One region of the Cytobacillus sp. Hz8 genome, then DNA from elsewhere that is predicted to be linked to it. Evidence: riboswitches for the same ligand, from Rfam matches in the RefSeq annotation. Region 1 holds a riboswitch; each other region holds the start of a gene.
The links. A riboswitch is a leader RNA that binds a small molecule or an ion and turns the genes downstream of it on or off. The one in region 1 is predicted to bind S-adenosylmethionine.

Region 1 (3,550 bases):
TAAATTCCGATTGGCTCAATATGAATACCACCGGCATTGACAAAGTCATAACCATTTTCAGCAATTTGTCCTTCTAAATAAGGAATGTGTTGGAAATAGTTTGCATCTAATTCTTTAGACTCTAAAGCTTGGTTTGGCAAAATATAATCTTGGAATTTTTTAATTTCTAAATCAATTCCTTTTTCCTTTAAAATTGGTTTTGCTTTTTCCAAAATTTCAGCATGAGGAACGTTTGAAGCGCCAACAACTAATTTCTTTAACTCTTTTCCGCCATCTGCTTTATCGTCAGATGTACCGCAAGCTGCTGCAACAAGGGCAACCGCAAGAACTAAAATAAGACTAAACCATTTTTTCATGTTTGACTCCCCTATCTTTTATCTAATTTTGATGTTATATAATCTCCAATGAATTGGATAATGAAAACAATAATCAGAATGACAATCGTTGCCATTAAGGTAACGTCATTTCGGCTTCTTTGAAACCCTTCTAGATAAGCTAGGTTTCCCAAGCCACCAGCACCAATTACTCCGGCCATCGCCGTGTAGCCAACTAAAGCAATGGCGGTAACCGTAATGCCTGAAATAAGAGCTGGCATTGATTCTGGTAAAAGAACCTTCCATATAATAGTGCTTGTTTTTGCACCCATGGATCTTGCTGCTTCAATAACCCCTTTATCAATTTCTCTTAAACCAATTTCCACCATTCTGGCATAGAACGGTGCTGCTCCAATAATTAAGGCTGGTAAGGCAGCATTGGCACCAATCATGGTTCCGAGTAAAAGCTTGGTGAACGGAATAAGTAAAACTATCAAAATAATAAAGGGAATTGATCTAAAAATATTGACAATGGCACTAATGAATTTATTAATCGTTATATTTTGCCAGATATTCCCTTTTGACGTTAGAAAAAGTAATAATCCTAAGATAATTCCTAAGATAAAAGTAACTAATACAGAGATCCCTGCCATGTATAGGGTTTCCACGGTAGCTGACCACATCGCTTGCCAGTCAACATTCGGAAAGAATTTCTCAAGCATTTGTCATCACCTCCACTCCCACTTGTTGAGAACGAATGTAATCAATTGCCTTCGTGATTTCTTCCTTATCTCCATCTAAATGGATATATAATGTACCATAAGAACCACTTTGTGTTTGCGAAATTTTCCCTTGAAGAATATTCACCGTCAGATTGTAGTGGCGAATAATATTGGTAATCAATGGTTGCTCTGCCGATTCCCCTATAAAGCCAAGCTGAATAACTTTACCATGAGGGTAGTTGACCAATAGGTGATCAATGGTTTCCTTTGTTTCTTCAGGTTCTGTCACCTGTTGAACGAAGCGCTTTGTTATCGATTGCTGTGGATTTTTAAATACATCCAAAACGGAACCGATTTCCACAATTTTTCCTTCCTCCATCACGGCCACACGATGACAAATCTTGCGAATAACATGCATCTCATGAGTAATAAGAACAATAGTTAGTCCTAAGCGTTTATTTATATCTACGAGGAGATCTAAAATCGAATCTGTTGTCTGTGGGTCTAAAGCAGAAGTCGCCTCATCACATAAAAGAACTTTAGGATTATTGGCTAGGGCTCTTGCAATCCCCACTCTTTGCTTTTGTCCACCACTTAATTGAGAAGGATAAGAATTCTCTCTACCTTCTAAGCCAACTAGCTTAATTAGCTCATCAACTCTTTTTTTTCGTTCAGCCTTTGAAACACCTGCAATTTCTAATGGAAAAGCAATATTTTCTCTTACAGTCCGAGACCATAGCAGATTAAAATGCTGGAATATCATGCTGATTTCCTGTCTTGCTTTTCTTAAGGCACTTCCCTTAATTTTGGAAATGAGTTTATCTGCAACCGTAACGGTCCCTTCAGTTGGTATTTCTAATCCATTGAGCATGCGAATTAGCGTACTTTTTCCTGCCCCACTATAGCCAATTACACCAAAGATCTCTCCACTATTGACTTCTAGGTTGACATCTTCTACAGCTGTAATACTACTATTTTTTGAAGAATAAATCTTTTTTACATTGCTTATTGTGATCAATGAAATCACCCCTTTATTTCCGATATTTCTGATAAAAATAGATTGATTAATAGTTATAAAGATTGTGAGCACCGTATTTAAATTTCCCAAAACGGATTTATCATCCAATTTCAATCCATTACTTTGTTTTATCTGGCTTTCGTTAATAGATTTACTTTTCCCTTATAACTAATAAAAAAACCTTTCTGCACAGATAAGCAGAAAGGCATTCATTCATGTCCTTTCTCTTATCTACCAAAACAATCATTGTTCTGTGTGAATTGGCACCATTTCAATAATCATATTGACGGTTGCCGGGTTTCATCGGGCACATCCCTCCACCTCTCTTGATAAGAGTGAATCTCATCTATATTCAATTAAGTTCTATTTCAGAAAAGTTCATAAAATTGTTACGAGACTTATCGTATCACGGAAATAAAAGGGTGTCAATGACAATTCAACTGTTTTATACTGGTAAATTCCCTAATAATTATTATATCAATATTAAAGATTAAGCCTTTGCTGCGAGACTTGTAATCCCTGTTGCCGCCCCAATCGCTTGCTCTAAATCCTCAATGAGATCGTCTGCATTTTCAATACCAATAGAAAGGCGAATGAGATCCTCAGGTACTCCTGCAGCGGCTAATCCTTCTGCATCTAATTGTTGATGAGTCGTACTTGCTGGATGTATAACAAGACTTTTTGCATCACCGACGTTCGCCACATGAGCCCATAATTCTAGATGATTAATAAATGCAGCCCCTGCTTCTCTGCCCCCTGCAATTCCAAAAACAACAACAGATCCAGCACCTTTAGGAAAATATTTATCTACAAGAACTTTATCGGAACTTGTTTCAAGGCCAGGGTAGATGATCCATGTTACTGCTGGATGTTTTTGTAAGTAATCCACAATGATCTTCGTGTTTGCGACATGTTCCTTCATTCTTACATGTAGAGTCTCTAATCCAAGGGTAAATTGAAAGGCATTTTGTGGACTCAAGGTTGGTCCAAAATCACGAAGAAGCTGAACTCTTGCTTTTGTAATATAGGCCACCGCTCCTAATGCTTCGCTATAAACAATATCGTGGTAGCTTGGGTCTGGTTCAGTAAATCCAGGGAATTTAGGTGAATTCCAATCAAACTTTCCTCCATCTACAATTACGCCACCAAGAGTGGTTCCATTTCCTAACAACCATTTTGTTGCTGAGTGTACAACAATATCAGCTCCAAATTCGATTGGTCTGCATAAGTACGGAGTTGCAAAAGTATTATCAACAATCAGTGGAATACCTGCTTCATGAGCAATATTCGCTACACCTTCAATATCAAGAACTTTTAAACTTGGATTACCAATCGTTTCAGCATAAATGGCCTTCGTCTTATCGGTAATGGCATTTTTGAAGTTATCTAAAGAATCTGGCTCAACAAGCTTTACGCTGATTCCATATTTCGGTAAGGTAACAGCAAATAAGTTATATGTACCCCCATATAAATTGGATGCAGCAACAATTTCATCA
Region 2 (3,550 bases), on a different contig from region 1:
TAATGCTCAAACGGCGGAAACCAAACTGAATGTGATCATCATAGAAATATCCGTCATCATCAGGGCCACGGTGAGTAATAATCGTATTCATATTTTCAAATAATTGTTTTTGTTCATCACGATAGTCTTGTGCCTTCTCGTGCACACATCCAATAAAACCGCACATATGTAATACCTACTCCATTTCTTACTATATTAAAGAAGGAATTACTCCCTCTTAACATATTGCTTTTTTAAAAATATACTCTCTAATACTACCACTATTTATTTTAAAATGGCACTAGGAATGCAGAAAAGACAGTGGAAAATTAATGGAATTATTATGGGATATAACCAATTCTTTTGAAAAATAAACCTTTTGTCATATTTTAGACGAAAAAGGAAAATGGGAGTTACACGATTCTGTAACTCCCATTAATATTATAGGAAATTATTGATTTAATGCTTGTGCTTTTAACGCATCGGCTTTATCTGTTCTTTCCCAAGGTAGATCAAGATCATGACGTCCGAAATGACCATATGCAGCAGTTTGCTTATAAATTGGTCTGCGTAAATCTAGCATCTTGATAATTCCAGCTGGGCGAAGATCAAAGTTTTTGTTTACCACATCAATTAATACATCTTCCGTTACTTTACCCGTTCCAAATGTATCAATTGAAATCGATACAGGCTTCGCAACCCCAATGGCATAAGCAAGTTGAACCTCAACCTTATCAGCAAGTCCAGCAGCTACGATGTTTTTCGCAACATAACGTGCAGCATACGCAGCTGAGCGGTCTACTTTTGTTGGATCCTTACCAGAGAATGCGCCACCGCCATGACGAGCATAACCACCGTATGTATCAACTATGATTTTGCGTCCTGTTAAGCCAGCATCTCCTTGAGGTCCACCAATGACAAAACGACCAGTCGGGTTAATGAAGTATTTTGTATTTTCATCAATGAGTTCTTTTGGAACGACAGGATTGATGACATGTTCTTTAATATTGCGTTGAATTTGTTCTAAACTAATTTCAGGATGATGCTGAGTAGAAATAACAATTGTATCGATTCGAACTGGTTTGTTATTTTCATCATACTCAACTGTCACTTGTGTTTTTCCATCAGGACGTAAATATGGAAGAATATCATCTTTACGAACCTCAGTTAAACGATGAGATAATTTGTGAGCAAGGGAAATTGGAATTGGCATAAGCTCTTTTGTTTCATTACATGCAAAACCAAACATTAATCCTTGGTCTCCAGCGCCAATCGCTTCGATTTCCTCATCTGTCATTTGACCTTCACGAGCTTCTAAAGCTTTATCCACTCCCATGGCAATATCAGGTGATTGTTCATCAATAGAGGTAAGGACCGCACAAGTTTCAGAGTCAAAACCATATTTTGCACGAGTATAACCAATCTCTTTGATTGTTTCACGAACAATTTTGGGGATATCTACATATGTAGAGGTTGTAATTTCACCTGCAACTAGTACTAAACCAGTTGTAACAGATGTTTCAGCAGCGACACGAGCATTTGCATCCTTCGCTAAAATCGCATCTAAAATCGCATCAGAAATTTGGTCACAGATTTTATCCGGATGACCTTCAGTAACTGATTCAGAAGTAAACAAACGACGTTTTGTTGACATCTGATTTCCTCCTTATTTATCAAAAATAGAGCCTTTCATCCGCTCTTTCTTTCTTTGATACGGTACTCATTCCCTAAGTAGTATGGAATAAACAGGGAGTTTTTATTATCGAATCATAAGAAATGGATAGGACTATTCCAGTATGCCTGATGTATACCCATTCTACCTTATATGAATAAGGAACTCCCATTTAGTTGTTAAAAGATCGCGTTTCAAATGCAATATAAAAAACCTTCCCATATTGAGGAAAGGTTTGAAAGCAAAGTGATTTGCGCCTTTCACTCTTATCGTTCAAGGACTGAATCCTTGCCTCAGGTTAGCACCTTTGCTTAAAATGCCCTAAAAAATAACGATTCATTTACACATTTTTCATCCCGTAAACAAAAGGTTCAGTATCATTTTTGGACAATTTAATCGTTAAGCAGGTTGCTGGGTTTCATTGGGCCTGTCCCTCCACCAGCTCAGGATAAGAGAGTATCCGTTCAATTCAAAATGATATCCTATTGTAATAAGCTATGTCAATGAATTTCTTAATAAAAAAACAGATTGATTATCTCCTTTTTAAGAGTTTCGCTTTAAATCTTCAATGTTAAATGAAAGTAAACCTCCTCAGGCCTTGATATAACTAGTTCTCCCTTTAAAATAATTCATTTTTCCTTAAAAAAGTTAGTTTTGATTATCAGTTTAAAAAACGTGAAAAAAGGGTTATTTTTTTAAATATTTTAAACAAAACAAATTGTTACAATTTTGTAACAATACACGAAAAGTTCAATAAATTAGTATAGATTATTTGTTTAAATGTGTTATACTATTTACGAGATGCATTCACTTTCAAATAAATGGAAAAGGAAGGTATTCATCATATGAATTCAGTCAAATTATCTAACCAATTAAATGAATTGTTAAAGGGGAGTAACATTCAGATTCAGTTATCCGTTCCACAATTAGTGGAAAAAGTTTTAAGCCGAAAAGAGGGATCATTATCATCAACAGGAGCCATTTGTGCTACTACTGGAAAATATACAGGGCGCTCTCCTAAAGATAAATTTATTGTTGAGGAACCTTCTGTAAAAGATAAAGTGGATTGGGGAAGTGTAAACCAACCTGTATCTGAAGAGGTATTTGATCGCCTTTATAATAAAGTCATTAATTACTTAAAAACGAAGGAAGAGGTGTTTGTCTTTAAAGGCTTTGCAGGTGCTGATAAAGAATTCCAACTTCCAATTCAAGTCATTAATGAATATGCTTGGCATAATCTATTTGTTCATCAATTATTTATTCGCCCAACAGAAGAAGAATTGTTGACACATACTCCAGAATTTACGGTTATTACAGCACCAAACTTTAAGGCTGATCCTCAAGTTGATGGCACGAAATCAGAAACCTTTATTATGATTTCTTTCGAACGCCGTACGGTCATCATCGGTGGTACCGAATATGCTGGTGAAATGAAAAAATGTATTTTCTCAGTGATGAACTATCTCCTACCTGAACGTGGGGTACTTTCTATGCATTGCTCTGCAAATGTTGGACGAGAAGGCGATGTCGCTTTATTCTTTGGTTTATCCGGCACAGGTAAAACCACTTTATCAACAGATCCAAATCGCCGATTGATTGGGGATGATGAACATGGCTGGTCATCTAATGGCGTGTTTAATATCGAGGGCGGCTGCTATGCAAAATGCATCAATCTATCTCGTGAAAAAGAACCACAAATCTTCGATGCTATTCGTTTTGGTTCCGTTTTAGAAAACGTCATCATTAATACAGAATCTCGCGTAGCCGATTTTGATGATAGCACACTAACAGAAAATACTCGTGTCGCTTATCCAATTCAGGCAATTGGAAATATCGTTGATCCAAGTGTTGCGGGTCATCCAAATACTATTGTCTTTTTAACAGCTGATGCCTTTGGAG
Region 3 (3,550 bases), on a different contig from region 1:
GCCCCTTCCCCATTATGTAAGTGATTATAAATGCCGTTACTGGAACAAGAACCCAGAACATCATAATCGTTAAAAGCGAATGAACAAACAAGACCTTATAAGCAACCCCTACACCAACAACCGCTCCAACCGTCACTTCACTTGTTGATAGTGGAATTCCAATCAGATTTGCCAAAAACAAGGAACAAGTGGCTGATAAAAGAATGATGATAACCACCTTTGCCGTAATCATTTCCTGTGGAATGATGCCAGAACTAATGGTTTTAACGACCTCGCCACCGCCAATAACTGCACCAGTAAAAACCCCAATAGAGCAGATGATTAAAGCTATGCGAGCCTTTTTAATAGCACCAGAGCCATAAGCAACTCCCATTGATGCAGCTGCACCACTCGCACCAATATTCATTGCAAAAAACAAGCTAATAAGGATAGCACAAATATTAAACAAATCCAGTCTCCTCTCCTAGTGAAGACCGCACTCTGTCTTCCCTTTTCCTTTCCATCTTCCAGAGCGTAAATCCTCTTCATTAAAAACGGGTGCAGTACAATGAGTACAGCCTATGCTTGGGTAGCCACGGTCATGCAAAGGATTGTATGGAAGCTGTTGCTTATAAACATAGCGCCATACTTCCTTCCACGACCAATGGATAAGCGGACATATTTTAATCGATTGAAATTTAGGATCAAGATTAATAAACTCAACATTTTTTCTCGTTTCCGATTGTTCTCTTCGTAATCCAGAAATCCAAGATTTTGCATCAGTTAATGTTTCCCTTAACGAAGCGAGCTTGCGAATTCGACAACAGAGATCAGGGTTCGATTCCCATAACCTATCCCCATACTGTTCCACTTGATCTTGCAGGGTTAGTTTTGGTCTTTTCATTTCGATTTTTAATTGCGGGTATTTTTCCTTTACTCTTTCAATCGTTTCATAGGTTTCCTTAAAATGAACATCGGTATCAAGAAAAATAATTTTTGCATCCGGTTTTACCTTTGAAATTAAATCAATTAATACAATTCCCTCGATTCCAAAGCTGCACGCGTATACAATATCCTCTCCGTAATGCTTATATGCCCAGTCGAGAACATTTAGAGCACCTTTATAAGTTTCATCCACTTCAAAATCCCTGATCGGTTTTATCCAATCATTATAAGTCAGCATTTTCATCATCTCCTCAAAAATCAATTTCTCCCTAAATTTTAGAAATAAAAAGAGACGTCCTAATGAATAAGAAGATTTTTTGTCTCTTATCATTAGGACGCCTCTAGTTTTCTAGTCAGCATCCATGTTTATTTCAGCCTTACTTTCTCATTTCTTTCAATTTGGATCACTTTGCCGTCTTGGATTATGAGTGTAATAGAGCCATGCCCCATCGAATGGAGCATTTCTCTTAACTTTGGAATCACTTGATCCAATTGATCGATTTTTCCCTCATTTTTTGCCACTCGATTTCCTCCTACCTATACTTTCACTGGGCAAACTTTAAGGCAATCGCACCTGAATAAAAAAATCCTCCCATTAGGAAAGATTAGTAGGTATGTACCTTATCTTTCAAAATGAAATTACATTTTGCTGGAGTTAGCACCTTGCATTAATAAGCCTGTAGGTTGCCGGGTTTCATAGGGCCAGTTCCCTCCACCACTCTGGATAAGTAATATTATTTTATTATTCTAAATAATAACATATTTTTTTCTGAAGTCAACCCTAGTATTTCGATAGGAATTTAATTTTTTAAATTTAATCATTGAAAATAGCTGTACCTCCTCTAAATGGGTGTAGTTAAGTGACAAAAAAACACCCTTCTGCTTTTTTATCGCAAAAGGATGCTAAGAAGTTTCATATTCTATATTTGAAGTGTTCTTTCAGCTGAATCTACCGTATGCTTTAATAACATCGAAATGGTTACAGGACCTACACCACCTGGTACAGGTGTAATGGCGGATGCTTTTTCGAAGCATGAATCATAATCGACATCACCAATATTGCCTTCGTTATAGCCGGCATCGAGTACAACCGTTCCTTCTTTTAACCATTCCCCTTTAACAAAATTAGGCTTTCCAACAGCGGCTACGACAATATCTGCCATTTTTAAAATCTCTGGTAGATTTTTTGTATAAGAATGACAGGTTGTCACCGTTGCATTTTCATTAAGTAATAAAGCTGACACTGGCTTTCCTAGGATCGGACTTCTGCCAATAACTACTGCATGTTTGCCGCTAACCGAAATATCATAGTGTTCTAAAATCTTCATAATAGCGGCTGGTGTGCAAGATGGGAAAATGCCAAATCCAAGCGCAGTTTGTCCGTAACCCCAACTTGTTACACCATCTACATCCTTTTCAAGGGCAATCGCTTCAAATGCCTTCCGTTCATCAATATGACCTGGAACCGGGTGTTGTAGGAGAATTCCATGTACATTTTTATCCTCATTTAGCCCATAAATAGCATCCAATAATTGCTCTGTTGTCGTTTCTGCTGGTAAATGAATTTTTTGTGAATCAATCCCCAATCGTGCACATGCATTTCCTTTCATTCTCACATAAGTTGCTGATGATGGATCATCACCAACTAAGATCGTGACTAAAGAAGGCGTTACACCTTGTTCTTTAAGTTTGAAAATTCTCTCTTTTAATCTTTCTTTTACCGCATTTGCTACTTTGTTTCCATCTAATATCAATTTTTCCATATCTTTCACTCCCCGGAATTGGTTGAAAGAGAATAACAAACTATTCTCTGCCCAGACGACCGGCTATTTCTTTTTCGCAGCTCCCTTATGGTTGATTCCACATCGTCGTCAGTCACTGCGAACCTTCATTTTTTTTATATTCAAATAATAGCATAGAGCACATATATTTCAAACTAATATTATCAAATTGTTCGTGTTTCACTATTAAAAAAGGCTGACAATTATATCAGCAGCAAATGCTTAGATACAATCCATCAGCCTAAATCAAGTATTTGGATATGTTTTTCATTCACATGTATAACCTAAAACAACGAAAGCCCTACCTCTCTTCCGTCTTTACGGCTCCTCGACCGCGCCTACAAGAATCAGGTTCCTTAATAGTTTCTGGGAATAATGACTTTAAAGATACTGGAGTAGTGATACGTGTAAGAAGAGGTTTGTTACAAAAGTGGGTTAAAAATCTCTGGAAACACAAAACCTAAACAATCTTTAAGTGTTCAACTATTTACTTTGTTAAAAATAATTTAACATCCAAACACAAGGTATTAATTATATAACATTTTGTCGTTATCGTCAACATGAAAACCGAATGAACAATAATAATCTGCCAAACAGTACATCAAACGAACAATTTCATGTTCTGCTTGGCGATATGGAGTTCAAGCCTGTTTCCGTTCCTTTGCTTTTGTTGTTGTCCTTTTTCTTGTTTTTGTTTCTTTCACTGGCTTTGTTCGATCAATCGAAGCCTGAAGAGCAGCCATTAAGTCGGTTACATTGGACTTGACCTCTTTTTCAGCAGAAGTAACAACCTTATTTCCTGTTCGTTTCGCCTCAATTAAATCTAAGAGAGCTGTACGATAATC
Region 4 (3,550 bases), on a different contig from region 1:
GGAAGTGTGGATTGAAAGCCTTCTTTTTCGGACGTCTCTAACCCCTTTTGTTCATGTGGTACTTGTGGTGGACCCCACTGTTCAAAATACAAACGCATTTCCACTTCAACAGAATCCGGATCTTCCACATACTTTTCATATTGCTCAATCACATACCCCAAGTTTGGACCTAGAAACCCCTGCCAATCTGGACCTTCACTAGATTTAGGATTCTCCATGAAAAATACCCCCAAAAATCTTATCCTTAGATAATAAATTGTAAATTAAGCCTTTTCCCCCAAAAAACGGAACTAAAATCCACCCAATAAATTGAATAGTAAAATTTTTCAGAGGATAAACCGTTTCCAATGACATTTTAACACGTTGTCAATAGGACTACAAAGATTTTACTCATTTAAATAGTGAAAAATATGAGTTTAGTCATTAACTAAATAACTTATATTAATAAAATTTATTTATGCACTACTATGTATCAATATTTCGCTCTCTTTCGTTTCATAAAAAATAAGGAGCAAAAAAATAAGCCGAAAATTCGGCTTCGTTAGAATAGGTCAATGATATGAACATAATTTTCTTTTGGAGAATGAGGATAGTTGCGTTTTTCCTGAAGATTGATTTTCGTTGTTTCCATTGAGGAGATTGGAAAATCAACATGTCCACAAGTTGAGCATTTTTGCCAATCACTTTCCACTACATAAACTTCAATCCCGTCCTCAGTTGTGTAAGCAAAGTTATTATCGTATGTCGAAAAGCGATGATGACAACTCATAATTTCTTGCATACCTTTCCCTCCAATAAAGTTTCCCTATTTCTATTATATCGATTTTATTTTATTTTTGTTTGGCAATTTTTAGAATCTTTTGAAAAATATTCGACAGGCATACCACTATTTTCTTTTGTGAATAAAAAAAGGAAATCCAAGATACATTATGATTGGATACTATTCTAGGAGGAATGAAAATCGTGAATGTGGGAAGAGCAAAGGAAATATTAGAAAGTGCAGAAATCCATCATGTTTCGTATGAGGGGAATATGGTCATCATTCAGAATGTAGATGAAAAAACGAAGATGGCCAGGATTTATTCTAGAACCAATCCTTTTGACGAATGGGATGTACCTGTTTTAAATCTAATTGAAGAGGTTTGAAAATATTTTTTCATACGTGATAGGTTTATCCAAGCAATTGCTAATAAAAAGAATATTCTAAAAGACATTGACATTTAACACTTCAGTGGTGTAAAGTGTAATAAATTCATAAAATGATTTTCTTATCAAGAGAGGTAGAGGGTATGGCCCAATGAAGCCTCAGCAACCTTCAGGGTAATGATGTAAATTACTTTGAAAAGGTGCTAATTCCAGCAAGTTTTTGATAACTTGACAGATAAGAAGAACGGCTACCAGAAATTCGTAAAAGTCTTCTTCTTATAGAAGACTTTTTTTATTTACGATTCTATGTCAATAGTTCCACTTCTTTTCTATAAAATAAACTCTGGAAGTTAGGCCCATATTTTTAACTTCTCTTATGTCTCCCTTTTTTCTAATTTAACTTTATTTAGGAGTGAATACAAAATGGTAGGAATTCAAACAAAGCTTGCACAAATTGGAAATCGAAGTGATAAGGCAACTGGCACTGTTAATCCACCAGTATATTTTTCAACAGCTTTTCGGCATGAAGGAATTGGACGTTCAACAGGTTATGACTACACAAGAACAGGGAATCCCACACGTGAAATTGTGGAAAAAGCCATTGCTGATCTCGAAGAAGGAGATCAGGGATTTGCCTGTAGCTCCGGTATGGCTGCCATTTTGACTGTCCTCTCCCTATTCAAAACAGGTGATGAATGGATAGTCTCTAAGGATTTATATGGTGGCACATACCGGATATTAGAGCAAGGCTTTACAAAATGGGGGCTTCATTCCCACTATGTAAATACCAGCATGATAGAAAATATTGAAAAAACCATCAACCAAAATACGAAAGCGATATTTCTTGAAACACCTACAAATCCTCTTATGGAACAAACGGATATCACAGAGGTTTCACAATTAGCTAAAGAACATGGGATTTTGTTAATCGTTGACAATACTTTTTATACCCCTATTCTACAAAAACCGATTGCACTTGGTGCCGATATTGTCATTCATAGTGCGACGAAATACTTAGGTGGGCATAATGATGTTCTTGCAGGCTTAATTGTTGCAAAAGGAAGAAAACTTTGTGAATCCATTTCCCTTCATCATAATTCTGCTGGTGCCGTATTAAGCCCGTTTGATTCTTGGCTCCTCATCCGAGGAATGAAAACCCTCTCCTTACGAATGGCTAAGCATGAGGAAAATGCAAAAGCAATCGTCCATTATTTGCAAACACATCCTACAGTAACAGATGTCCTCTACCCAGGAAAAGGAGGAATGCTTTCTTTTCGTATTAAGGAAGAAGGCTGGGTGGATTCTTTTTTACAGAACCTATCCCTTATCACCTTTGCTGAAAGCTTAGGAGGGGTGGAAAGCTTTATCACCTACCCAGCAACGCAAACACATGCAGATATTCCCGAAAATATTCGGCTTGAAACAGGTGTTGATAATTGTTTACTGCGTTTTTCGGTAGGAATTGAAGATTCAGAAGATTTGATTAATGATTTAGAAAATGCTTTTGCAAAAGTAGATCAGGAGGTTTCATTATGATTGAGAGTGATTGTTACAGTTTTGATACAAAGCTATTGCATAATCGCCATAAATTCGATCCGACAAACGGCGCAGTCAGTGTTCCGATTCAGCACGCCACTACCTTTCATCAATCGGATATTGACCATTTTGGAAAATATGATTATAGCAGAAGCTTAAATCCTACCCGTGAGGCTTTGGAGGATGTCATTGCAGAATTAGAAGATGGTTTAAAAGGTTTTGCTTTTTCATCAGGAATGGCTGCCATCTCAACCGCTTTTCTTCTCCTATCTCAAGGAGATCATGTGGTGATAACTGAAGACGTTTACGGCGGAACGTACCGAATGGTGACCCAAGTTTTAAATCGTCTTGGAATTAGTCATACCTTTGTTGATATGACTGATTTAAAAGAGGTTGAAAAAGCGATACAACCAAATACAAAAGTGCTGTATGTCGAAACCCCTTCCAACCCATTATTAAAGGTGACCGATATTAATGCCATTAGTAATTTAGCAAAACAGCACGGTGCCTATACATTTGTTGACAATACCTTTTTAACACCTGCTCTACAAAAACCATTGAATTTAGGGGCAGATATTGTTCTGCACAGTGCTACGAAGTTTTTATCTGGCCACAGCGATGTCGTTGCCGGGCTTGCTGTCGTTAAAGATGAAGAACTAGCTAACCGACTCGGTTCTTTACAAAATTCATTTGGCGCTGTTCTCGGGGTTCAGGATTGTTGGCTTGTTTTACGAGGAATTAAAACGCTTGCTGTCCGCTTGCAACAATCAAGCTCTGCTGCTAGCAAAATAGCAGCCTATCTGAATTTACATCCATTAGTAAAAGAAGTGCACTATCCTGGTTTAGAATCACATCCTCATTTTGCCCT

Region 2: it holds a riboswitch for S-adenosylmethionine, as region 1 does, so the genes downstream of both, metK (methionine adenosyltransferase) here and ACE38V_RS11955 (methionine ABC transporter ATP-binding protein) in region 1, are expected to answer to the same signal.
Region 3: it holds a riboswitch for S-adenosylmethionine, as region 1 does, so the genes downstream of both, ACE38V_RS05020 (YezD family protein) here and ACE38V_RS11955 (methionine ABC transporter ATP-binding protein) in region 1, are expected to answer to the same signal.
Region 4: it holds a riboswitch for S-adenosylmethionine, as region 1 does, so the genes downstream of both, ACE38V_RS09985 (methionine biosynthesis PLP-dependent protein) here and ACE38V_RS11955 (methionine ABC transporter ATP-binding protein) in region 1, are expected to answer to the same signal.

What each region holds. Positions count from the first base shown of each region.
Region 1 is NZ_JBHKFI010000008.1:128,211-131,760, reverse strand. It holds gene ACE38V_RS11965 (MetQ/NlpA family ABC transporter substrate-binding protein) at 1-356, opposite strand, end outside; gene ACE38V_RS11960 (methionine ABC transporter permease) at 368-1,036, opposite strand; gene ACE38V_RS11955 (methionine ABC transporter ATP-binding protein) at 1,029-2,054, opposite strand; SAM riboswitch class I at 2,279-2,390, opposite strand; gene ACE38V_RS11950 (O-acetylhomoserine aminocarboxypropyltransferase/cysteine synthase family protein) at 2,545-3,550, opposite strand, start outside.
Region 2 is NZ_JBHKFI010000009.1:23,600-27,149, reverse strand. It holds gene asnB (asparagine synthase (glutamine-hydrolyzing)) at 1-166, opposite strand, end outside; gene metK (methionine adenosyltransferase) at 431-1,633, opposite strand; SAM riboswitch class I at 1,915-2,106, opposite strand; gene pckA (phosphoenolpyruvate carboxykinase (ATP)) at 2,497-3,550, shown strand, end outside.
Region 3 is NZ_JBHKFI010000002.1:383,289-386,838, reverse strand. It holds gene ACE38V_RS05030 (sulfate permease) at 1-406, opposite strand, end outside; gene ACE38V_RS05025 (phosphoadenylyl-sulfate reductase) at 464-1,162, opposite strand; gene ACE38V_RS05020 (YezD family protein) at 1,291-1,446, opposite strand; SAM riboswitch class I at 1,543-1,655, opposite strand; gene ACE38V_RS05015 (bifunctional 5,10-methylenetetrahydrofolate dehydrogenase/5,10-methenyltetrahydrofolate cyclohydrolase) at 1,845-2,687, opposite strand; ZMP/ZTP riboswitch at 2,730-2,813, opposite strand; gene ku (non-homologous end joining protein Ku) at 3,347-3,550, opposite strand, start outside.
Region 4 is NZ_JBHKFI010000006.1:129,763-133,312, forward strand. It holds gene ACE38V_RS09970 (2-oxoglutarate dehydrogenase E1 component) at 1-218, opposite strand, end outside; gene ACE38V_RS09975 (hypothetical protein) at 542-781, opposite strand; gene ACE38V_RS09980 (H-type small acid-soluble spore protein) at 955-1,146, shown strand; SAM riboswitch class I at 1,266-1,388, shown strand; gene ACE38V_RS09985 (methionine biosynthesis PLP-dependent protein) at 1,570-2,682, shown strand; gene metC (cystathionine beta-lyase) at 2,679-3,550, shown strand, end outside.